DNA from 4 places in the Streptomyces sp. iso_384 genome. Region 3 is predicted to be linked to each of the others. Evidence: riboswitches for the same ligand, from Rfam matches in the RefSeq annotation. Region 3 holds a riboswitch; each other region holds the start of a gene.
What was found. Region 3 has a riboswitch for cyclic di-AMP ahead of AC0VY3_RS14285 (C40 family peptidase). Riboswitches for the same ligand answer to the same signal wherever they lie in the genome.
Positions count from the first base shown of each region.

Region 1: it holds a riboswitch for cyclic di-AMP, as region 3 does, so the genes downstream of both, AC0VY3_RS01110 (M23 family metallopeptidase) here and AC0VY3_RS14285 (C40 family peptidase) in region 3, are expected to answer to the same signal.
Region 2: it holds a riboswitch for cyclic di-AMP, as region 3 does, so the genes downstream of both, AC0VY3_RS21135 (M23 family metallopeptidase) here and AC0VY3_RS14285 (C40 family peptidase) in region 3, are expected to answer to the same signal.
Region 4: it holds a riboswitch for cyclic di-AMP, as region 3 does, so the genes downstream of both, AC0VY3_RS25165 (M23 family metallopeptidase) here and AC0VY3_RS14285 (C40 family peptidase) in region 3, are expected to answer to the same signal.

Region 1 covers NZ_JBWBTT010000001.1:248,577-254,075, reverse strand. Annotated here, with positions in the region: gene AC0VY3_RS01115 (aldo/keto reductase) at 1-437, opposite strand, end outside; gene AC0VY3_RS01110 (M23 family metallopeptidase) at 691-1,725, opposite strand; cyclic di-AMP (ydaO/yuaA leader) riboswitch at 1,737-1,889, opposite strand; gene AC0VY3_RS01105 (PP2C family protein-serine/threonine phosphatase) at 2,100-3,323, opposite strand; gene AC0VY3_RS01100 (MerR family transcriptional regulator) at 3,465-4,211, opposite strand; tRNA gene AC0VY3_RS01095 (tRNA-Met) at 4,319-4,392, opposite strand; gene AC0VY3_RS01090 (hypothetical protein) at 4,569-4,778, shown strand; gene AC0VY3_RS01085 (hypothetical protein) at 4,818-5,030, shown strand; gene AC0VY3_RS01080 (hypothetical protein) at 5,049-5,225, shown strand; tRNA gene AC0VY3_RS01075 (tRNA-Lys) at 5,320-5,393, opposite strand.
Region 2 covers NZ_JBWBTT010000001.1:4,711,230-4,716,728, reverse strand. Annotated here, with positions in the region: gene AC0VY3_RS21150 (helix-turn-helix domain-containing protein) at 19-627, shown strand; gene AC0VY3_RS21145 (DUF6126 family protein) at 692-865, shown strand; gene AC0VY3_RS21140 (tyrosine-protein phosphatase) at 885-1,697, opposite strand; cyclic di-AMP (ydaO/yuaA leader) riboswitch at 2,141-2,301, shown strand; gene AC0VY3_RS21135 (M23 family metallopeptidase) at 2,305-3,261, shown strand; gene AC0VY3_RS21130 (SGNH/GDSL hydrolase family protein) at 3,423-4,250, shown strand; gene AC0VY3_RS21125 (STM4011 family radical SAM protein) at 4,263-5,186, opposite strand; gene AC0VY3_RS21120 (STM4012 family radical SAM protein) at 5,194-5,499, opposite strand, start outside.
Region 3 covers NZ_JBWBTT010000001.1:3,204,370-3,209,868, forward strand. Annotated here, with positions in the region: gene AC0VY3_RS14255 (8-amino-7-oxononanoate synthase) at 1-421, shown strand, start outside; gene AC0VY3_RS14260 (DUF397 domain-containing protein) at 414-683, opposite strand; gene AC0VY3_RS14265 (helix-turn-helix domain-containing protein) at 697-1,563, opposite strand; gene AC0VY3_RS14270 (ATP-binding protein) at 1,800-2,231, shown strand; gene AC0VY3_RS14275 (LysR family transcriptional regulator) at 2,293-3,234, opposite strand; gene AC0VY3_RS14280 (LysE family translocator) at 3,309-3,956, shown strand; gene AC0VY3_RS14285 (C40 family peptidase) at 4,017-4,487, opposite strand; cyclic di-AMP (ydaO/yuaA leader) riboswitch at 4,491-4,655, opposite strand; gene AC0VY3_RS14290 (hypothetical protein) at 5,036-5,350, opposite strand; gene AC0VY3_RS14295 (ATP-dependent Clp protease proteolytic subunit) at 5,388-5,499, opposite strand, start outside.
Region 4 covers NZ_JBWBTT010000001.1:5,611,491-5,616,989, forward strand. Annotated here, with positions in the region: gene AC0VY3_RS25160 (GntR family transcriptional regulator) at 110-817, opposite strand; gene AC0VY3_RS25165 (M23 family metallopeptidase) at 996-1,817, opposite strand; cyclic di-AMP (ydaO/yuaA leader) riboswitch at 1,831-1,999, opposite strand; gene AC0VY3_RS25170 (M16 family metallopeptidase) at 2,225-3,595, opposite strand; gene AC0VY3_RS25175 (M16 family metallopeptidase) at 3,622-4,995, opposite strand; gene AC0VY3_RS25180 (DNA gyrase/topoisomerase IV subunit A) at 5,276-5,499, shown strand, end outside.

The sequences.
Region 1 (5,499 bases), 3.0 Mb from region 3:
TCCTTCACCAGCTGGTCGAGGGCGGTGATGATCTCCTCGACCGGGACGGTCTCGTCGTCGAAGTGCGTGTAGTAGAGGTCGATGTGGTCGGTGCCGAGCCGGCGCAGCGAGGCCTCGGCCGCGCCCTTGACGGCGCCGGCGGACAGGCCCCGGAAGTCGGGGTGGGCGCCGGCCTTGGTGGCGACGACGACGTCGGACCGGTTGGAGCGGGAGGCGAGCCACTTGCCGATGACGGTCTCCGACTCGCCGCCCCGGTTCCCCTCGACCCAGGCGGAGTAGGCGTCGGCGGTGTCGATGAAGTTGCCGCCGGCCGCGACGTACGCGTCCAGGACGGCGAAGGACTGCTTCTCGTCCGCCGTCCAGCCGAAGACGTTGCCGCCGAGGGCGAGGGGGAAGACCTGGAGGTCGGAGGTGCCGAGAGTGCGCGCGGAAGTCATGTGAGGGTTCAACGGGCCGGGGCGGCGGAGGTATTCCACCGGATGGTGTTCCACGGTGGCGTTCCACCGGATGGCGCACCACGGGGTCGTACTCCACCGCCGCGCGGACCCGACCGGGCCGGCTGCCCCCGGACAGACCGGCAGCCCTGACGTCGGGGGGTGTGCGTCAGGGCTGCCGGAGTTTCGGGGAGGGTGGCGACGGGGGACGTACGTCAGCCGGAAGGCCGGGGACAGGGACCGAAAGGCCGGGATCTCAGACCGAGAGGCCCTTGCTGTTCAGCCAGGCCATCGGGTCCATCGCCGAACCGCCCGCCGTGCGGACCTCCATGTGGAGGTGCACACCGGTCACATTGCCGGTGGCGCCCATGCGGCCGATGGTCTCGCCGGTGGTGACCTTCTGGCCGACCGAGACGTCGATCGAGGACTGGTGCGCGTACCAGATCTCCGTGCCGTCATCGAGCTGGAGCACCGTGCGGTAGCCGTACGAACCGGCCCAGCCGGCCGACGTGATCGTGCCGCCGTGCACGGCCTTGATCGGCGTACCGGCCGACCCGGCGAAGTCCAGACCGGTGTGCTGGCCCGAGGACCACAGGGCCCCGGACTGACCGTAGGTCGAGGTGATCGTGTACGAGGAGGTGGGGAGGGAGAAGCTGGCGGCGAGCTTCGCGAGACGCTCGGCCTCCTTCTTCTTCGCGGCCGCTTCCTCCGCGGCCTTCTTCTTCGCGGCGGCCTCGGCCTCGGCCTGGTCCTGCTGCTTCTTGGCCTCCTGCGCCGCCTTCTCGGCCGCGGCCTTCTCGGCGGCGGCCTTGGCCTCGGCGTCGGCGCTGGCCTGCTGCTGCTCGGCCTGCTGGAGGATCCGGGCGCGCAGGGCCTCGCCCGCGTCGGTGGTGCCCTCCTCGGCCTCGGCGGTGGTGAGGCCGGCGGTGGTGAGCGGCGCGGCCGCGGCGACCGGGGCGGGCTCGGCGGCGTCCGACATGAAGGACCCGACGCCGGGAAGGGACTTGGCGTCGGGGAGGTTGTCCGCGATGGAATCGGGAAGGGAGATGGAGACCGGGGCCTTGTCCTGCGCGGTGGCCATGCCACCCGCACCGACGGCCGCTATGACGCCGACCCCGAGGACGGTGGAGCTACGGGCCAGACCACGCTGCTTGGCTACGCGGTGCCTGCCGCGCACGGGCCGGATGGACTCCTCGGTGGGATTCCACTCCTCCCAGGACCGCTCCGCGTCACCGAAGGTGTCGGCACTGAAAGGTGACGGGGCCTCAGGGGCAGGCTTGTTGGACGCCACGTGGGCGCACTCCTTTCCTTCCTTCTCGCCTACCGGGTTAGCTGACGGGTTCGGAGCAGGAAGGTCTCCTACGGGCCCCTCCGTCTCTCACGAGACGCAGGCGTCCGATTCACCCCATGTAGGTGGTTCCCCGGTTCCCTTGCGGAATTCGGCGCTCGCGCGCGGTGCCGTCTCTGACGACGGCTGGGACGACCGCGCTGCGTTATCGAACGTTAATAGACACCCGGGCCCGATTCCAAGCTGTTCCTGTTGATCATTAAGGGGCACGGTAGGGATGTACGGGTCACAAGCGGGCGGAATCGGGCGACTTGACCACGGATCAGCCACACCCCTTTTTCTGATGGTGTGTCAAATGTTATGCGGAGCGGTGCCCTTCAGTTACGCACCGTGTCATCGCCCCGGCCCACGATCTTCACCGTCGTCCGGCGCACCGGCTGCCCCTCCGCCGGCCGGCCGACCGCAAGCAGCGCCATGTCGTCCGTGGTCCGCCCTCCGGTGTGCAGCCGTACGTCGTCGGTCAGCGCCGACAGCAGCTCCTCGGGGCCCGGGAAGATCCGGCCGCGCAGCCGGGCCGCCGGATCGTAGAAGACCCCGTTCGCGTCCCGGGCCTCCGACAGCCCGTCCGTGAACGCGAGGAGCGTCGCCCCGGCGGGCATCTCCCACTCGTCGGCCCGGTCCGGCCACACCCCCAGGTCCATCCCCAGCGGCAGCGCGGGGACCGAGGGCGCCAGCACCTCCAGGGCGCCGTCCGCGTGCAGCAGGATCGGCTCCGGGTGGCCGCGGTTGACGATGCGCAGCGAGGCCGAACCGGGCGGGATCTCGGCCAGTACGGCGGTGATGAACCCCTCCATGACGTCCAGCCCGTACCGCCGCGTCCCCTCCCGGGCCAGCGCCCGCTCCAGCCGCTGCGCCACGCCCTCCAGCGAGCGCTCCTGCTCGGCGGCCTCCCGGAACGACCCGATGATCACCGCCACCGCCTCGACGGCGCCGAGCCCCTTGCCGCGCACGTCGCCGACCACCAGGCGTACGCCGTACGGGGTGTCCGCGACGGCGAACAGGTCGCCGCCGACGAATTCGTCCGCCTGCGCCGCCTCGTACCGCGCGGCCACCTGGAGCCCGCCGATCCGCTCGGCCGGCGTCGGCAGCACAGCACGCATGGCGGTCTCCGCGATCACCCGGGCCGAGGCCAGCTGCTCGTTGCCGCGCCGCACGACGGCGTTGATGACGAGGGCCAGCGCCGAGGCGGTGAGCACGGTGATCGTCTCGATGACCGGGACGACCTGGGTGGACGTCCCGTCGGAGAGCCGCATCGCGATGACGGAGACGACCGCGGCGATGCCCGTGCGGATGGTCCTGGAGAGCGAGAAGAACGGTGCGGCGATCAGCGGGGCCGCGACGAACAGCGGGACGGCGGTGAAGTTGGGCGGGGCCAGCGAGTCGAAGAGCAGCCCGCCGACGATCAGCAGGGCGGGCAGCATCCGGACGAACCGCCGGGATCCCCGGCCGCCCGGCGTCACATCGCCTCCCGGGGATCCGAACACCGCACGGCCCACGGCGTCGATGCTCCCCGCCGTGCCGCCACGCCGTCTCTCGGCCATCCCCACCTGTGCACTCCTGCCCGGTCCACCCACGGCTGCGGACGGTACCGCGCCCCGTCCAGGCTTCCCGGAGCCGCGCCGAGCGGCGACTCCGCATCGGCCGAATAGGGGGAAGCGAACGGAGTCCCGGCCTTTCCGGGGTCAGTCGGAGAGCCGGTGTTCCGCGTAGACCGTCAGTGCGTCCCGTACGAAGGCGGCGGTGCCGTCCCCGTAGCGATCGTAGTTCTTTCCGAAGCGCGGATCGGCGACATACATCTCACCGAGCCCGATCACGTACGCACGGCTGGGCTCCTTGGCCGAGGACAGCCAGGCGCAGTGCCGCCGGGCGATGTCCTGCGCCTCGGCCCCGTCGGCGGCGAGCCCGGCCTCCCTGGCCCGCCCCCAGTCGCGGGCGATGGCCTCGTGCTCGTCCTGGAACGCCTTCTTCTCCCCGTCCCCGAGCGAACGCCACCAGCGGTCGCCCTCCTCGTACGCGTCCCGGCCCCAGCGCTCGGTCACCTCCTGCTCGTGAGCGGTGTGGTCGAAGCCGTCGAACACTTCATCGGCCATGAGTTCCATCCCCTCCTGGGTCTTGTGGAGAGTGGTCCGCACCGAGGCGATCTGCCGCCCGATGCGCTCCTGCTCCTGTTCGAGCAGGCGCAGATGCGCCCGCAGCGCCACGGCCGTGTCCCGCTGCCCCTCCAGCACGTCCTTGATGGCGGGCAGCGAGAGCCCGAGCTCCCGCAGCAGCAGGATGCGCTGCAGCCGGACGAGGGCGTCCTGGTCGTAGTAGCGGTAGCCGTTGCTCCCGATCCGGCTCGGCGCGAGGAGACCGAGGTCCCCATAGTGCCGGAGCGTGCGGCTCGTGGTGCCGGCCCGGCGGGCGATTTCCTGAATGGACCACTCCATGCCGGAAACGCTAGATCTTTACGCTGCGTCAAGGTCAAGCGTGCTCGACCGGGCCCCGGAAACGACTCGGGCCCGGCACGCTGTGCGTGCCGGGCCCGGGCCTTCAGTAGCGGGGACAGGATTTGAACCTGCGACCTCTGGGTTATGAGCCCAGCGAGCTACCGAGCTGCTCCACCCCGCGTCGGTAAACCCAACTCTACGGCATCGGAGCGGCTGCTCCGACCACTTTTCCCCAGGCCACGTGACCCCGGTCGCAGTCGCCGCTGCTGAGGCAACCCCACCCGGGCGACGGAGGCTCCGGTTACGGGGAGGTCAGGGACACCTCCACCAAGCAGCAGATACCGGGCTCGTGCGCTGGTGGCCCTGAAGGACGACACGGCGCCCAGGGAGCACCGCTTCGGGCTCGAACTGCCCGAGGGGTTCGGTCTGCGCCCCGCGAACGACGGCGGCTACGACATCGGCTTCCCGGCCGACGGCATCGAGGTGACGGCCGGGCACATCGACCCGGCGTGGGCCAAGGACGCCGACGGAGAGGACGTCGCCGACCCCAAGGTCACCTGGGGGTGAGGGATCTACGCCAAGTACAACCGCGCCGAGACCAAACGCATGGCCAAGGGCATGACCAAGGCGAAGTACGCCGCCGCACTCTGCGGCTTCCTTCCGGGGGTCGTCGGCGCGGGCTGCGCGCTGACGGTGTACGACTCCCTCGGCAGCATCACCAGCACGTTCAAGAACGCCGACAAGGCCGGCAAGTGCGTGAAGATGAAGTACTCGCTACCGCCGCCCATCCCGCTGCAGTGGAACACCACCAAGTGCTGACGCAGGAGAACCGGTCCGATGAATGAAGTGATCAAGAAACTCGCCGGGTTCGCCGCGCTGGTCTGCGTGGTGTTCGCCGCCTGGGCGCTGATCTGGGGCAAGAGCCCCAGCGAGTACTGGCTGCTGGGCGTCCTGCTCATCGGCGTGCGCGCCCTGGTCCTCGTGATCCCTGTGGCGATCCACCGTAAGAAGTAGGACCGGGAAATGGCAGAGGGCCTCGACCGGCGGAAGCCGGTCGAGGCCCTTCTGACAACCCGCGGGGCAGAGGAACCCTCTGCCCCGCGATCGGTAGGCCGTGTGGGACTCGAACCCACAACCAACGGATTAAAAGTCCGCTGCTCTGACCAATTGAGCTAACGGCCCTCGACTGATCACCCCACGAGCATAGCCCGCCCGGTCCCGGCATCCGATCCGGTATCGGTGTCGGGCCCGTCGCGGCTTCCGGAGGGCGGGCTTCCGGCTGCCCGGG
Region 2 (5,499 bases), 1.5 Mb from region 3:
CCCTGGCCCAATGGAGGCATGAACCCTCCGGACGAAGGGGTGCCGGACGAGCTCCCCGGCGTCGCACCCCGACTGCGTGACCTGCGCCGAAGCCGTGGTCTCACCCTGGAGACCGCCGCCCGGCGGGCCGGGCTCTCCCCGGCCCATCTCTCCCGGCTGGAGACCGGCCGCCGACAGCCCTCGCTGCCGATGCTGCTGGGGCTGGCCCGTATCTACGGTACGACGGTCTCCGAGCTCCTCGGCGAGCAGCCGCCCGAACGGGACGCGATCGTTCGCGGCGGCGGCTTCGAGGGGGCGGAGGCGGACGGCTGGATGTACCGGCAGGCGGGCGGCTCCGGCCGCGCGATGCAGGCCCTGCGGGTGCGCGTTCCGTACGGGGCCCAGGGCGACCTGGTCCGGGTCCATCCCGGCGAGGAGTGGCTGTACGTCATGGAAGGGCGGCTGCGGGTCGGGCTCGGCGACACCGTGCACGACCTCGAACCCGGCGACAGCGCCCACTTCGACTCGCTCACCCCGCACCGGATCGCGGCCGTCGACCGCGGCGGCGCGGAGCTGCTCTTCGTCCACACCCTGCTGCAGAGTCCCGCCGCCGAGCTCTGCCTCGGCAACGCCCTCCACGCGCGCTGACCGGCCGTCCCCGCCGGCTCCATCCTTCGCTCCACCGGCCGTGAGGCCGACAGAGAGGACCGTCATGTCCGATTCCGAACACTACGACCCGCTGGGTCCCGGACGCCGCAAGGACGAGGACCCGCAGGAGAAGCGGATGCCGCGCGGCGTCATCATCCGGCTCTTCGCCTATCTGGTGGCGGGCCATGTCATCGCGGCCTTCCTCTACCTGCTCTTCGTGGTGGCCGGGAGCAAGTGACGGCCCGCCGCCGGCCGGGTCAGTCCTGGTCGAGCAGGCGCTCGCGCAGCCGCTCCCGGGTCCCGGAGGAGATCTTCAGCCCCTCGGTGAGGTAGCGGTCGGTCGTGCCCCAGTTCTCCTCGATGGTCGCGAAGGCCTCCGCGAGGTAGGCCGGCCGCGCCCCGAAGAGCGGGTCCAGAAGCTCCAGCACCTCGGGCGACATACCGGCCTCGGAGGCGTCGGAGCGCTTCACGTTGTAGCGGCGGTGGAGGTCGTTGGACTTGAGGTAGTCCTCCTCGATCGCCTCCACCTCCACGCCGACCGCCAGCAGCGCGACCGCGATGGAGAGGCCGGCCCGGTCCTTGCCCGCCGCGCAGTGCATCAGGGCCGGAACGCTGTCCTCGGCCAGCGCGTGCAGCACCCGGCTGTGCTCGGCGGTGCGGTCCTCGATCGTCGCGCGGTACATCCGGATCATGCGGTCGACGCCCTTGCCGTCCGCGAGGACCGAGCGCAGCTGCTCGATGTTCCCGTCGCTCACCAGCCGCCAGAACTCCGCGCCGTCGGCCGGGTCGGAGAGTGGAATGCTGACATTGCGGACACCGGGCAGCTCGATGTCGTAACCGTCGAGGCGGTGGTCGGCGGAGTGCCGGAAGTCGAAGACCGTGTGCAGTCCGAGCCCGCCGAGGAAGGCCGCGTCCTCAGCGGTGGCGTGTGCCAGGTGGCCGCTGCGGTAGAGCCGTCCGAAGGCGGTGCGCCGCCCGTCCGTGGTGGGGAGCCCGCCCACATCGCGGAAGTTGCGGACTCCGGTCAGCACGGTCTCTGTCGGCGGGACCTGCGGCACCTGCTGCGTCACGGTGGCTCCTGGGATCTCTGGCGTCGGCGCGGCTCGCCGGCGAGGGCGCTCCCGTGACGATACGACATCGATTCGACAGAAAATCATCACGGTCGCCACCCCGTCGCGGGGTGCCGTCGAGGCCGGACTGACCCGGCGTCAGGAGCACCCTCGGCAGCGTGTCCGTATTGGTGCATTTCGCAGAACATGCCCCGCTAATGGGGGAGATGAGATTCCGGAGGTGAGCGGGATCATATCCGTGACGGACCGTGGCGAGGGCGCCCGGGGGTATTCCCGTTGCCCGTACGGAAATCCAAGATCCGTAATCCACGGAGTGTGACGGGAAAACCGGGGCGATAGCGAATCGATGATTCCGGCGCGCAACCGATGGCTTGTTCCGCTCGTCCTGACCGGTTTACGGTCGCCGCAATCCGGACGGACCGCCTAATCCTGCCGCCGCCCGGAATTCGCACCCACCCACTCACGTGTGGCAGGAGCGGGGGAACCAGGTAAGCCGCCGATCCGGAGCGATCCGGACCGGCTCGGGGTGAAGTCGCCGCAACGCGACCGGGCATCTCCAGCCCGAACCCGACAGCTCACCTCGCAGGCGCCGGAGAGGAAATTCCCCATGCCCGCAAAGGGTAAGCACCGTCGTCCGAAGTCCGGCCCGATCTCCCGCGGCGTCCTCGTCGCAGGGACCGGCGGCGCCGCACTCGCCCTCCCGCTCATCGGCGCCACCGTCGCGAGCGCCGCCGACCAGGCCGCTCCCGCCGCGAAGCCCGCCGCCGCCTCGGTCGCCGCCGCGCACACCGCCCCGTCGGCCGCCCCCGCCGCGTCGAAGGCCGCCCCGAAGACGTACTCCGTCGTCTCCGGCGACTACCTGTCGAAGATCGCGGCCGAGCACCGGCTCAAGGGCGGGTGGGAGAAGCTGTACCAGGACAACCGCTCCACCGTCGGCGACAACCCCAGCCTGATCCACCCGGGCATGAAGCTGACCCTCGGCGCCAAGGGCTCCGCCCCGGCCGAGAAGTCCGCCGCTCCCAAGGCTGCCCCGAAGAAGGCCGCTCCGGCCCCGAAGGCCGCGCCGAAGGAAGCCCCGAAGGGCGACACCATCTCCGCCGACGACTCCGAGGGCTCCGACAACTCCGCGCGGACCGGCTCCTCCGAGGCCACCGGCTCCGGCTGGTCCGCCCCGCTGGCCAACGCCAACGTCACCACCCAGTACCGCGCTTCCGGCGCCAGCTGGTCCAGCGGCTACCACACCGGCTCGGACTTCCAGGCCGCCTCCGGCACCCCCGTCCTCGCCATCGGACCGGGCACCGTGGTCTCGGCCGGCAACAGCGGCTCGTACGGCAACGAGGTCGTCATCCAGCACGAGGACGGCATGTACTCGCAGTACGCCCACCAGTCCTCGCTGAACGTCTCCGTCGGCCAGACCGTCACCGGCGGCCAGCAGATCGGCCTCTCCGGCTCCACCGGCAACTCCACCGGCCCGCACCTGCACTTCGAGGTCCGCACCGGCCCGAGCTACGGCTCGGACGTCGACCCGATCGCGTACCTGCGTCAGCACGGCGTCTCCGTCTGACCGGACGCGGACAGAAGTAACCGAGGGGCGGTGCGCGGCGGCGCACCGCCCCTCTCTTTATTCCGGCTTTACCAAAACCTGACCGGGTGGTCTATCTCACCACCCGTCAACCCCGTATTACGGTCGCGTAGGTCACATCGGACGATGCAGGATAAGTCCTTGTGGCAGACGATTCGAGAAACAACCAGCAGCACATCATCGGGTCGTACGCGGCGATCGGCGACAGTTTCACCGAGGGCGTCGGCGACCCCGGCCCCGACGGGACCTATCTCGGCTGGGCGGACCGTTTCGCGGTCCTCCTCGCCGACCGGCTCCCGGCCCCCGACACGGAGGCCGGCCCCGAGGACTCCTCGCACGGGGACTTCCGCTACGCCAATCTCGCCGTACGAGGACGTCTCCTCGACCAGATCGTCGAGGAGCAGATCCCCCGTGCCAAGGAACTGGCCCCCGACCTGGTCAGCTTCTGCGCGGGCGGCAACGACATCATCCGGCCCGGCACCGACCCCGACGACCTCGCCGAGCGCTTCGAGCGGGCGGTCGCCGACCTGAGCAACGCCGTCGGCACGGTCATGGTCACCACCGGCTTCGACACCCGGGGCGTTCCGGTGCTGCGCCACATGCGCGGCAAGATCGCCACGTACAACGTCCATCTGCGGGCCATCGCCGACCGCTACCAGTGCCCCGTGCTGGACCTGTGGTCGCTGCGCTCGGTCCAGGACCGGCGCGCGTGGGACGCCGACCGGCTGCACCTCTCGCCCGAGGGTCACACCCGCGTCGCCCTGCGCGCCGCCCAGGTGCTCGGCCACGACGTGCCCGCCGACCCCGACCAGCCCTGGCCGCCGCAGGCCCAGCGCAGCCCCTTCGACGAGCGGCGCGACAACATCCAGTGGGCCCGCGAATACCTGGTGCCGTGGATCGGGCGACGGCTGCGCGGCGAGTCCTCCGGCGACCACGTCGAGGCGAAGCGCCCCGACCTGCTGCCGCTGTAGCGGCCGGATCGCTCAGGGCTCCAGCAGGGGCAGCGCGCGCCGGGACGGGTTCGGCACCACGAGCCCGTCCGGCGGCGCGCCTCCGCCCGGCGGGCGCCCCGCCGGTATCCGCTCCAGGACGCCACCGGCGAACACGTCGTACAGCGGCAGCGACTCCAGATGCACATAGCCGATGTGGCAGTCGCACACGGAGAGCGGACAGGCCCGGGGGCCGAGCGCCCGGCGGTAGCTGCCGTCGTAGAGGTTGCCCAGCTCCGCCTTGACGAAGTGACAGCGCCGCACCGTGCCGTCGCCGTCCACCGAGATCACCGACTCACCCGTCCGGCAGGGCAGCCCCGCCGAACGGTGCGGATCACGGCTGTAGGGGAACAGCGGATCCAGCTCCGTCCAGCGTGCCGCCTCCTCGTCGGTGTACGCACGGCCCTCGGCGGCGTTCACCCAGAGGTAGACCTCATCGGGCAGCGCCGCCCGCAGCCGCCGCGCCTCCTCCAGATGCTCGTCGAACCCCACCACGCCCACGCTGTAGCGGATTGCCTTCGCCGACAGATCCCGGCATTTACCCAGAAACCGGTCGTACGGGGTCTGCCCCGGGTGATACGTGCACCAGAGCGCGATCCGCTCGGGATCGGTGTCCGCCAGCCAGTCGGTGCGGCCGCTCAGGTTCGTCTGGATCGCCACCCGCTCGATGTGCGGCAGCCGCGACAGCTCGGTCAGCGCCCTCCGGTACCAGGAACGCACCAGCCCTTCGCCCCACGGGGTGAACAGCACGGACAGCCGGTCGCCCGTCTGTGCCGCCGCCCAGCCGGTGAACCGCTCCAGCGCCTCACGGTCCGCCGTGAGCTGCGCGCGACTGTCCCGCCGCTTGGCGAACGGGCAGTAAGGACAGTCGTAGTCGCAGGAGGCGAGCGGGCCCCGGTAGAGAATCGTCAGGTCCATGTCCGGCTCACTTCCGCTCGTACGCGGCCATCGCCGTCCGAACCCCGGGCGAGAACAGCGCCGGACCCAGCGCGTCGGAGTGGGCCAGACCTGACGGGGACAGCCGCAGCAGCCCCTCCGGGGCCGAGGTGTCCAGCCAGCCCCGGGCCGCGAACTCCGCCAGCTCGGCCGGGAAGTCCGCGCCCGGATCCGTACCGAACCGCGCCCGGTACTCCGCCACCGGCAGCCCTGCCGCCTGGAGCAGCGACTGCAGCAGATGCCGCCTGCGCGCCTCGTCGGAGTCGACGTACCTGCCGACCTCGGCCCGGGAGAA
Region 3 (5,499 bases):
CGGGCACCTCGTCAACACGGCCCGTACGTTCATCTTCGACACCGGACTCGCCCCGGCGGCGGCCGGCGGCGCGCTCGGCGCCCTCGGAGTGCTGCGCCGGGAGCCCGAACGGGCGGCCCGCGCCCGTGAGGTCGCCGCCTCGCTGTACGGAAAGCTCACCGCCGCAGGCCTGACCGCGGTCCGGCCCGACGCGGCCGTCGTCTCCGTCCGGGCGCCCTCGGCGGACGCGGCGGTGCGCTGGGCGGCCGACTGCCGTGCGGCCGGGATGGCGGTCGGCTGTTTCCGCCCGCCGTCGGTTCCGGACGGCGTCTCCCGGCTGCGGCTGACCGCGCGCGCCGACCTGACCGAGGAGCAGATCACGACCGCGGTGGCCACGATCGTCGCCACCGCCCCCCGGCAGGCGGACGCAGACCTCAGCTGACGTGCCGTGGACCGGTTCCGTCCGGCCCGGATCCGTCCAGGGCGAGTCCGGTCACGAACGTGGTCCAGGCCGCCGCCGAGAAACGCAGCGGCGGCCGGTCCACGTCCTTCGAGTCCCGTACGGCGAGGAGCGCGCCGCCGAGCCGTGCGGTCTCCACGCAGTTGTTCATCCCGGTCGAGCGGCTGCTGCGCCGCCACTGTGCGGTGGACGGATTCACGGACGACGGCGGCGGTGCGACGGGCGGTGCGAGTCGGTCCGACATGGCGGCGGCCCCCTTAGCTGCGTCTGAAGCTGCGTCTGATCTCGGTGATGAGGTCCTGCGAGCGCTCGGGCGACAACGCGTGAGCCTGCAAGGTGCGGAAGGCCGAGCTGTACGCCTCCAGGTCTTCTCTCCGCTCCAGATAGAGACTACTCGTCAAGTGGTCAAGAACGACCACGTCCAGATCAGAAATGTTCGGAAAAGAGAAGATAACGAAAGGACCGGTGAGCCCGATGTAACCGCCGACCGAGAACGGCAGTAACTGGAGCTGCACATGCGGCAGTTGGGACACCTGGATCAGATGATGCAACTGATCCCGCATCACCTCGGGACCGCCCACCTCGCGATGGAGCACCGCCTCGTCCAGCACGGCGGTGAAACGCAGCGGCGGGCTCGCGCGCAGCACCCGCTGGCGGGTCAGCCGGACCTCGACCAGGGAGTCGAGCCGGCCGTCCGGTAACCCGTCCAGGGAGGCGCGGGTCACGGCCCGGGCGTACCCGGCGGTCTGGAGCAGTCCCGGCACCACCGAGGTCTCCAACGTGCGGACCGTACTGGCCTGCGACTCCAGGCTGATGAAGTCGCGGTACTGCGGTGGGATCAGCCCCCGGTAGGCGTGCCACCACCCCGAACCTCCGCCGCCGGCCGAGCCCGCGAGGACTTCGAGCAGCGAGCGCAACTGGGCGTCGCGCACCGCGTAGACGTCCAGCAGCCGCGACACATCGGCAGGCGTCACCCCGCTCGCGCCCGTTTCGATACGGCTCACCTTCGACTGGTGCCAGCCGAGCAGCCGCGCCGCGTCCCGGCTGGTCAGCCCGGAGGCGTGGCGCAGGCTCCGCAGCTCCTCACCGAGCTTGCGCCGCCGGACGACGGGGCCGTGCAGCATGCCGGTCTCCTTCTCAGCTGTCGGGGAGGGCCGGTCCGTCGTCGGAGCGGCCCGCAGAGGGGCCAGTGTGCCGTCCGTCCACGCCGTGCGGGTCCCGAATTCACCGCTTCGAGCGACAGATATATGCATATCTTGGCCGAACGCCGTTACAGGGAGCTGCATCAATGGCAGTCTGGCGCGAAGCACAATCCTGGCCGACCGCCGGTCGGCCGGGGCGGGAAAGGGACGGCGTCGCCATGGCAGACCATCAGGAAGCAACCGTCACTCTGCCGAGCGATCCGGCCTCGGTCTCCTCGGCCCGTAGATATGTCGCCAGGACCCTGGCCGAATGGGGCCTGCCCGACGACACCGAGTTCGCCGACACCATCCGGCTGATCATCTCGGAGCTGGCGACCAACGCCGTCCAGCACACGTTCGGCCAGTCGCCCACCTTCACCGTGCATCTGCGCCTCGAACGCGACGAGGAGCTGTACGTCGGCGTCACGGACAGTCACCCCCGCTGGCCCCAGCGACTGCCCGCCGCCGTACGGCAGGACAACGGCCGGGGCATGGTGATCATCCGGGCGCTGGCCAAGGAGCGCGGCGGACGGCTCCAGGTCACCCCGACCGCCGAGGGCGGCAAGACGGTCTGGATCGCTCTTCCGTGGGCCGTCCCGGTCCAGGGCTGACCCCGGATCAGCCCGGGGCCGCCCCCGCAGAGAGCCGGTGGCGGGGGCAGCCCCGGGCTGATCAGCCCTGCGGGGGCCGGTTCCCCGCCGGGGCCGTGCTTCCCCGGCCGAATCCGCTGCGCAGCAGCGCGAGCAGCGTCGCGGCCGCGGCGGTCGACCGCTCGCCCCGGTGCACAACCGAGATGGTCCGGCGGAACGAGGGCGGCTCCAGCCGCCGGACCGACAGCGGGGCCGCCGCCATCGAGGCGACCATCTCCGGCACCACCGCCACCCCGAGCCCCGCGCTGACCAGCGCGCACACCAGCGCGTACCCGGGCGACTCGCAGACCACCGCGGGCGTCGCCCCGGCCTCGGCGAGCGCGTTCTCGACGCCGCGCCGCGGCGGATGGGCGGGCGCGCTGCTGATCAGCGGCCGGCCGGCCAGTTCGGTGACCGGCAGCCGTCCGGTGCCCTCGGCGAGCCGGTGGCCCACCGAGGTGACCAGCACCAGCTCCTCGACCAGCAGGGGTTCGACGAGAACGCCCACCGGCACGGGACCCGTCGTCGCCGGTTCGTAGGCGTGCGTCAGGGCGAGGTCCACCTCGCCCGCGACCACCGCGGCGATCCCGCCGGGCGGCTCGTAGTCGGCGACGGCCAGCTCGACCTCCGGATGAGCCCGCCGGAACGCGCTCAGGACCGGCGGCAGCAGATGGATCCCGGCCGTCGTGAACGTGCCCACCCGCAGTCTGCCGCCCGAGAGCCCGGCCAGCTGCGCCAGCTCGTGCCGCGCCTGGTCCAGTTCGTCCAGGACCCGCCGGGCCCGGCCCGCCAGCAGCTCGCCCGCCGCCGTCAGCCGCGCCCCGCGATGGTGGCGCACCAGCAGAGCCGCCCCGGCCTCCCGCTCCAGCTTGGCGAGCTGCTGGGAGAGCGCGGGCGCGGTGTAGCCCAGGCGGGCGGCGGCGCGGGTGATCGAACCGGCCTCCGCCACCGCCACGAGTGCCGCGAGCCGTGTCGGGTCGTACATGAAAGCGTTCCTTTAGGCAGACCCAGAAGATTGCAAGTACACGCTAAAGGCTCCGCAGGTCCAAGGTGGACCTCATGGACGCACAACTGATCGCCTTCACGGGGGTCGCCGCCGGTATGGTCGCGCTGCCCGGCGCCGACTTCACCGTCGTCGTACGCAACGCCCTGGCCTCGCGCACCGCCGGCCTGGCCACCGCGCTCGGCGTCGCCGGAGGTCTGCTGGTGCACACCGCGCTCGCGGTCGCCGGACTCGCCGCGGTGCTCGTGACGATGCCGGTGCTCTTCCGCACCGTCCAGCTGCTCGGCGGCGCGTACGTGCTCTACCTCGGGATCAGCGCGCTGTACGCGATCCGGCGTCGCCGCCCGGCGAGCGGCGACGCTGCGCCCGAGGGCGCGCCGGGGCGGCCCGTGCCCCGGGAGTTCGGGCGCGCCCTGCGCCAGGGGTTCCTGACCAACGCGCTCAACCCGAAGGCCCCGGTCCTCTTCCTCAGCCTGCTGCCGCAGTTCGTGCCCCACGGTCAGCCGCCGCTGCCCAGGACCCTGCTGCTCGCGGCCCTCGTGGTGGTGCTGGCGCTGATCTGGTTCCCGGCCGTCGCCCTGCTCGTGGACCGGCTGGGCCGGTGGCTGCGCCGCCCGCGTACCGCCCGCGCCATCGAGGGCGGCAGCGGTGTGGCGCTCACCGGTCTGGGACTCGCGCTGGTCACCGGCCCGCTGTTGCGCTGAGACCGGACGCCGTTTCCGCGAGGAGGAGCGCCCGCACGGAAAGAGCGTCCGGTCGGTGGGTCAGCGGACCCGTCCGTACCAGACGCTCTTGGACCAGATTTTCGCCAGTCGCACCACGTCCCCCGATTTGGGGGAGTGCCAGATCTTCCCGGCCCCGGCGTAGATGCCCACGTGGTAGACGCTGCGCCCCGAATGGAAGAAGACGAGGTCGCCGCGTTTGCGCTGCGACTTGGGGATATGGCGGGTCTTGTTGTACTGCTGCTGTGCGGTACGGGGGAGCTTCTTCCCGGCCTTCTTGAACGAATACAGCGTCAGCCCCGAGCAGTCGAAGCGACTGGGGCCGGATGCTCCGTACTTGTAGGGAGCCCCCTTCTTCGACGCGGCGACCTTCAGGGCCTTCGTCGAGTGGGTGGCGGCCTCGGCGTCGCTCACCAGGCCGGGCGCCAGCATCGTGGACGTCACGGCCAGAGTGAGTACCGAGGCCGTGCCGACCCGGGCGAACAGGGACGGGACATGAACCTGCGCAGACATGCGCAACCCTTCGTCAGCCGCCTGTGAAGGATGACCTGTCGGGTTCGGGCTGGCGAAGTTGCCCGGCCGCTCCACGCGGCTTCACCCCGAGGGCTTCCCGGTCTCCCGGTCGGCCCGTTGTGCTCGGGTCCTCCACTCCTGCCGATCCACTTCTGTCGACCAGTCATCCGGGCGGCGGCAGGACTCGGCGTCCGCCCGGACCGCCCCGCCGCGGTGGCGGGGGCTTGTCGTCCCAGGGATCTTGACGCACCCGGTGCCGGATTTCCGAGCTGAAACGGTGGTTTGTGAGTCTCCTCACCACTGATCCATTCAGGTGGACAGGTCGGATTCGCGCTCGCCCGCGAGCCGGGCGCACACCCTCGCACCAGCGACGAAACGGAACATTTCGAGTACGGGTCGTGCGCCGACCGCAAGTTGGACCGTCGCTCGCGCGGGTGATCGCCTACGCCGAACGAGCGAGGAAAATTGATCGCGCGACCGGGCGTGTTGTGCGGCGGGTCGACCGGTCCGCTCCCGTAAGGCGCTCCCGGTGCGCCGGGCGGGTCGGTTCACCGAGGTCGGTCCACCGGCGGCGGCATCGCGACCCGGCCCGCCCTGCGCTCCCCGTCCAGGACGCGCAGGGCCCGCGCCAGGGTGGCGGCGTGGATCCGCGACTCGCCGCGCTCGTGCATCACGGCCAGGGCGGCGCGCAGGGCCGCCGCCCGGGAGGCCAGGGCCTGGGCGGCCCGCAGCGCGCTGTAGGTGTCACCGCCGTGCGCCGGATTGATCCGGCCCACCTGGTCGAGCACGGCCAGATAGCAGTCGACGAACTCGCCCTCGGCCCGCGTCAGTGCGGGCAGGGGCGGGAACTCGGGTGGTTCCATCGGCGGTTCACCTCGCGTCGTACGCCGGTCGGGAGTGTCAGCGGTTCTCCACGACGTGGTCGACCAGCCCGTAGGCGAGGGCGGCCTTCGCGTCGAGGATGGTGTCGCGCTCGATGTCGGCGGTGATGCGCTCCGCGGTCTGCTCCGTG
Region 4 (5,499 bases), 2.4 Mb from region 3:
TCACGGCTCTTTCGCTTTCGGGAAAGATTCAGGAAAGAGCCGCACCTCGATAATGCGGGCAGCCTGAATGGCGCACCGGAATTGCCTCTCTTTGTATACGGCTCTTCTGTTAATGCCGGACGCCCGCAGTGTTTACGCCGTGTTGCGAACTTCTCACCGGCGGAACGGCGGCGGTGCGACGCCCCGCGAGATCCGGGCGGCGGAGCCGGTGGACGCCGGTGGCGCGTTCCGCGTGCTGGGCGGTCAGCGCCCTCGCCCGCTCCGCGTCGCCGCGCGCCACGGCGTCCACTATCGCGCCGCGCTCGGCCCAGGCGTCGACCGGACGGGCCGGCTGCTCGACCGCGTACATCCAGGCGATCTTGTGCCGGAGCTGGGTGAGCAGCGCGATGAGGCCGGGGCTGCTCGACGCCTGGGCGAGGGTCTCGTGGAACCACCCGCCCAGCGAGCGCAGATCCTCGCCCTCGCCCCGGCGGGCCCGCTCCTGACCCAGCCTGACCAGACCCCGGAGCACCTTCAGATGGGCCTCCGTGCGGCGCTGGGCGGCGCGTGCCGCGCCCAGCGGCTCCAGGAGCATCCGCAGCTCCAGGAGGTCGGCCGCCTCCTGCGCGGTGGGTTCGGCGACACAGGCGCCGGCGTGTCTGCGGGTGACCACGAAGCCCTCGGACTCCAGGGTGCGCAGGGCCTCGCGGACGGGGACGCGGGAGACCCCGTAGCGGCGGGCCAGCAGCTCCTCGGTGAGGCGGCTGCCGCGCTCGTAGACACCGGAGACGATGTCGTCACGGATTGCCGTGCATACCGAATGCGCGGGAATGCGCATGTCCGAACCTCCGCCTTGATCCCCGCGAAACGCGGCCGCCCGACGTCTGTTCCGTGACTCTATTGCAATCTGCCGGAATTTCCGATGGCAGGCCGGAATCCATGGAAATCTTCAGGCTGGAATTGCCGAAGGCCCCGGCGGGTGCCGGGGCCTTCGGGCGGAGGCGTGCGGAGGCGGGTCAGACGTTCAGACCGTGCGAGCGCAGGTAGCCGACGGGGTCCATGTCGGAGCCGTAGTCGGGGGTGGTGCGGGCCTCGAAGTGCAGGTGCGGGCCGGTGGAGTTGCCGGTGGAGCCGGAGAGCCCGATCTGCTGGCCGGAGGAGACGCTCTGGCCGACGGAGACGCCGATCGAGGAGAGGTGGCCGTGCTGGGTGTACGTGCCGTCCGACATCCGGAGCACGATGTTGTTGCCGTACGCGCCGCCCCAGCCGGCCTCGACGACCGTACCGGCGCCGACCGCGACGACGGAGCTGCCGGAGGCGGCCATGAAGTCCACGCCGGAGTGGCTGCCGGAGGACCAGAGCGAACCGCCGGTCTTGTAGCCGGTGGTGACGTGGGAGCCGGCGACCGGGAGGTGGAAGGCGTTCAGCCGGGCGCGCTCGGCGGCGCGGGCGGCACGGGCCTTCTCCTCGCGGATCTCCTTGGCGCGGGCCTCGGCCTTGCGCTCGGCCTCCGCCTTCGCCTTGGCCTTGGCCTTGGCGGCCTTCTCACGAGCCTCGGCGGCGGCCTTCGCCTTCGCCCTGGCGACCACTTCGGCCTGCTGCTTCTGGGCCTGGGCCTGGGCGTCGATCTGGTCGGCGAGGGTGGCGTCGAGGGCGATGGCCTGGGTGAGGCCGGTGTCGGCGACCTTGGCGGCCTCGGCGTCCGCGGCGAGCGCCGGGGAGGACAGCGAGCCGATGACTCCGGTGGTGGCCAGGGCCGCGATGCCGGCGGCCTGGGCGCTGCGGCGCGTCAGGCGGCTCGGGGCACGGTGCTTCCCGGTGGCACGGGTGAACGCCATGGAGAGGCTGATCCTTTCCTTCCTTCTCGCCTACCGGGTTAGCTGACGGGTTAGGAGCAGGAAGGTCTCCTACGGATCCCCGCGCCGGTTCACGGCACGGGCCTCCGATTCACCCCAGGGACTGCGTGTGGGTCCCCGGCTCCCCAGGCTCGCGCCTGACGGGGACTCGGCGATGACTGCCCGGCGCCGCGGATGCGGCATACGGGTGACGGACAGCCGGGCCGACGCTAGGCGGGGCGACTTCCCATCACCAAACGGACAGGGGGATTTGTCGCGCATCCCACAGGGCAGACAGGCAACCTCTCCAACAAAAGGGAGCGAAGCTCGCCAATCGGTCAAAAATGGAGGACCCCGGTGAACTTTCCGTTCGTCGGGGTCCTCTTCGCGGCGGTGTGCCACGGATGCCGTCAGCCGGTGACGACGGACACCTCGCCGATGCCGAGTGCCTTGACAGGCTCCTCGATCCGCGCGGCGTCACCCACGAGGACCGTGACGAGGCGGTCCACCGGGAAGGCGTTGACCACGGCGGCGGTCGCCTCCACGGTGCCCGTCTCGGCGAGCCGGGCGTAGAGGTCGGCCTGGTAGTCGTCGGGGAGGTGCTGCTCGACCTGGTCGGCCAGCGTGCCGGCGACCGAGGCGGCGGTCTCGAACTTCAGCGGGGCGACGCCCACCAGGTTCTGCACGGCCGTCTCACGCTCGGCGTCGGTCAGCCCCTCGGCGGCCAGCGTCCGCAGAACCTTCCAGAGGTCCTCCAGCGCCGGTCCGGTGGACTCCGTGTCCACCGAACCGCTGATCGCGAGCATCGCCGCGCCGCCCGAGTCGGGGCCGCTGGAGCGCAGCACCTGGGCGAAGGCGCGTACGCCGTAGGTGTAGCCCTTCTCCTCGCGCAGCACCCGGTCCAGCCGGGAGGTGAGGGTGCCGCCCAGGCAGTACGTGCCGAGGACCTGCGCCGGCCACACGCGCTCGTGCCGGTCGGCGCCGATGCGGCCGATCAGCAGCTGGGTCTGGACCGCGCCGGGGCGGTCCACGATGACCACACGGCCGGTGTCGTCCGCGGTGATGGGCGGCACCGGTCGGGCCTGGCCGGCGTTGCCCGACCAGTCGCCGAGGGTCTCCGCCAGCAGCGCGTCCAGGTCGATGCCGGTCAGGTCGCCGACGATCACGGCCGTCGCCGTGGACGGGCGGACATGGGCGTCGAAGAAGGCGCGCACGGCGGCCTGATCGATCCGCCGGACGGTCTCCTCGGTGCCCAGGCGCGGGCGGGACATCCGGGCGGTGGCCGGGAACAGCTCCTTGGAGAGCTGCTTGGCGGCGCGCCGGGACGGGTTGGCCTGCTCGTGCGGGATCTCGTCGAGGCGGTTGCCCACCAGGCGCTCGATCTCGCTCTCGGCGAAGGCCGGGGCCCGCAGCGCCTCGGCGACCAGGCCGAGGGCCTTGGCCAGCCGGGAGGCCGGAACCTCCAGGGAGACCCGGACGCCGGGGTGGTCGGCGTGCGCGTCGAGGGTGGCGCCGCAGCGCTCCAGCTCGGCGGCGAACTCCTCGGCGCTGTGCTTGTCGGTGCCCTCGGAGAGCGCCCGCGACATGATCGTGGCCACGCCGTCCAGGCCCTCGGGCTCGGCCTCCAGCGGCGCGTCCAGGAAGATCTCCACCGCGACGACCTGCTGGCCGGGGCGGTGGCAGCGGAGCACGGTCAGCCCGTTGGGCAGGGCGCCGCGCTCGGGCGCCGGGAAGGCCCAGGGGCGGGCCGTGCCGGCGGTGGGCTGCGGGTGGAACTCCATGGCTACTCCAGTCACGGCGGCGTCGCTCACTTGGCCGCCCCCTCGTGCGCGTCGGTGCCCTCTTCGCCCTCGGCGCCCTCATCGGCCTCGTCGGTCGGCTCGATGGGCTCGTACACCAGCACCGCCCGGTTGTCGGGGCGCAGGGCAGCCTCGGCCGCCGCGCGCACCTCCTCCGCGGTGACGTCCAGGACCCGGCCCACGGCGCTCAGGGCGAGCTGCGGGTCGCCGAACAGCACCGCGTAGCGGCACAGTTCGTCGGCGCGGCCGGCGACCGTGCCGAGCCGGTCCAGCCACTCGCGCTCCAACTGCGCCTGGGCCCGCTCCATTTCCTCGAGGGTGGGCCCCTCCGCGGCGAACCTGGCCAGCTCCTCGTCGACGGCGGCCTCGATCTGCTCCACCTCGACCCCGCCGGACGTCTTCACGTCCAGCCAGCCCAGCGAGGGCGCCCCGGCCAGCCGCAGCAGCCCGAAGCCCGCCGCCACCGCCGTACGGTCGCGGCGCACCAGGCGGTTGTGCAGCCGGGAGGACTCTCCGCCGCCCAGCACGGTGAGCGCCAGGTCGGCCGCGTCGCAGGCGCGGGTGCCGTCGTGCGGGAGGCGGTAGGCGGCCATCAGGGCGCGCGCCGGGACCTCCTCGTGGACCACTTCGCGCAGCTGCTCGCCGATGATCTCCGGCAGCGTCCCGTCGCGCGGCGGCTGCTTGCCGTCGTGGGACGGGATGGAGCCGAAGTACTTCTCGATCCAGGCGAGGGTCTGCTCGGGGTCGATGTCGCCGACCACCGAGAGCACCGCGTTGTTGGGCGCGTAGTACGTACGGAAGAACGCGCGGGCGTCCTCCAGCGTGGCCGCGTCCAGGTCGGCCATGGAGCCGATCGGGGTGTGGTGGTAGGGGTGGCCCTCGGGGTAGGAGAGGGCGGTCAGCTTCTCGAACGCGGTGCCGTAGGGCACGTTGTCGTAACGCTGGCGGCGTTCGTTCTTGACGACGTCGCGCTGGTTCTCCATGGACTCCTCGTCGAGCGCGGCGAGGAGGGAGCCCATCCGGTCGGCCTCGAGCCAGAGAGCCAGCTCCACCTGGTGGGTGGGCATGGTCTCGAAGTAGTTGGTCCGCTCGAAGCTGGTCGTCCCGTTGAGCGAGCCGCCGGCCCCCTGGACGAGCTCGAAGTGGCCGTTCCCCTTGACCTGTCCCGAGCCCTGGAACATCAGGTGCTCGAAGAGGTGAGCCAGACCGGTGCGTCCCTTGACCTCGTGGCGCGAACCGACGTCGTACCAGAGGCAGACCGCGGCGACCGGGGTCAGATGGTCCTCGGAGAGCACCACACGCAGGCCGTTGGCCAGGCGGTGCTCGGTCGCTGTCAAGCCGCCGGAGCCGGCCTGTGCGGTGGCCGTGTGACCCATGGGCATGTACGTCCCTTCGATCGCGATACTGGACTTCCTGCCAGACCTGCCACTCTAAGCAAGCGCACCGGCACCTGGCGAAGTTCCCGTTCCGTGGATGTTTCCGTCGATGGTGTCGTGGACGCCCTCGCGGGCGCGCCGCCCCGACCGCTTCGGACCGGCCTTCGGACGGGTCGAGGTCGGCGTTGTCAGTGGCGAGGTCCACAATGGACCGCGTCAGTAGCTCGTGTTGTACCGAACAAGCTCAGGTTGTCCGAACAGAATCCGTGAAGGAGTCGCAGCCGCGATGGCCCGCCGTAGCACGAAGACCCCGCCGCCGGACGACTTCGAGGAGAAGATCCTCGACATCGACGTCGTCGACGAAATGCAGGGCTCCTTCCTCGAGTACGCGTACTCGGTGATCTACTCCAGGGCCTTGCCCGACGCCCGCGACGGCATGAAGCCGGTGCACCGGCGCATCGTGTCCCAGATGAACGAGATGGGACTGCGCCCCGACCGCGGCTATGTGAA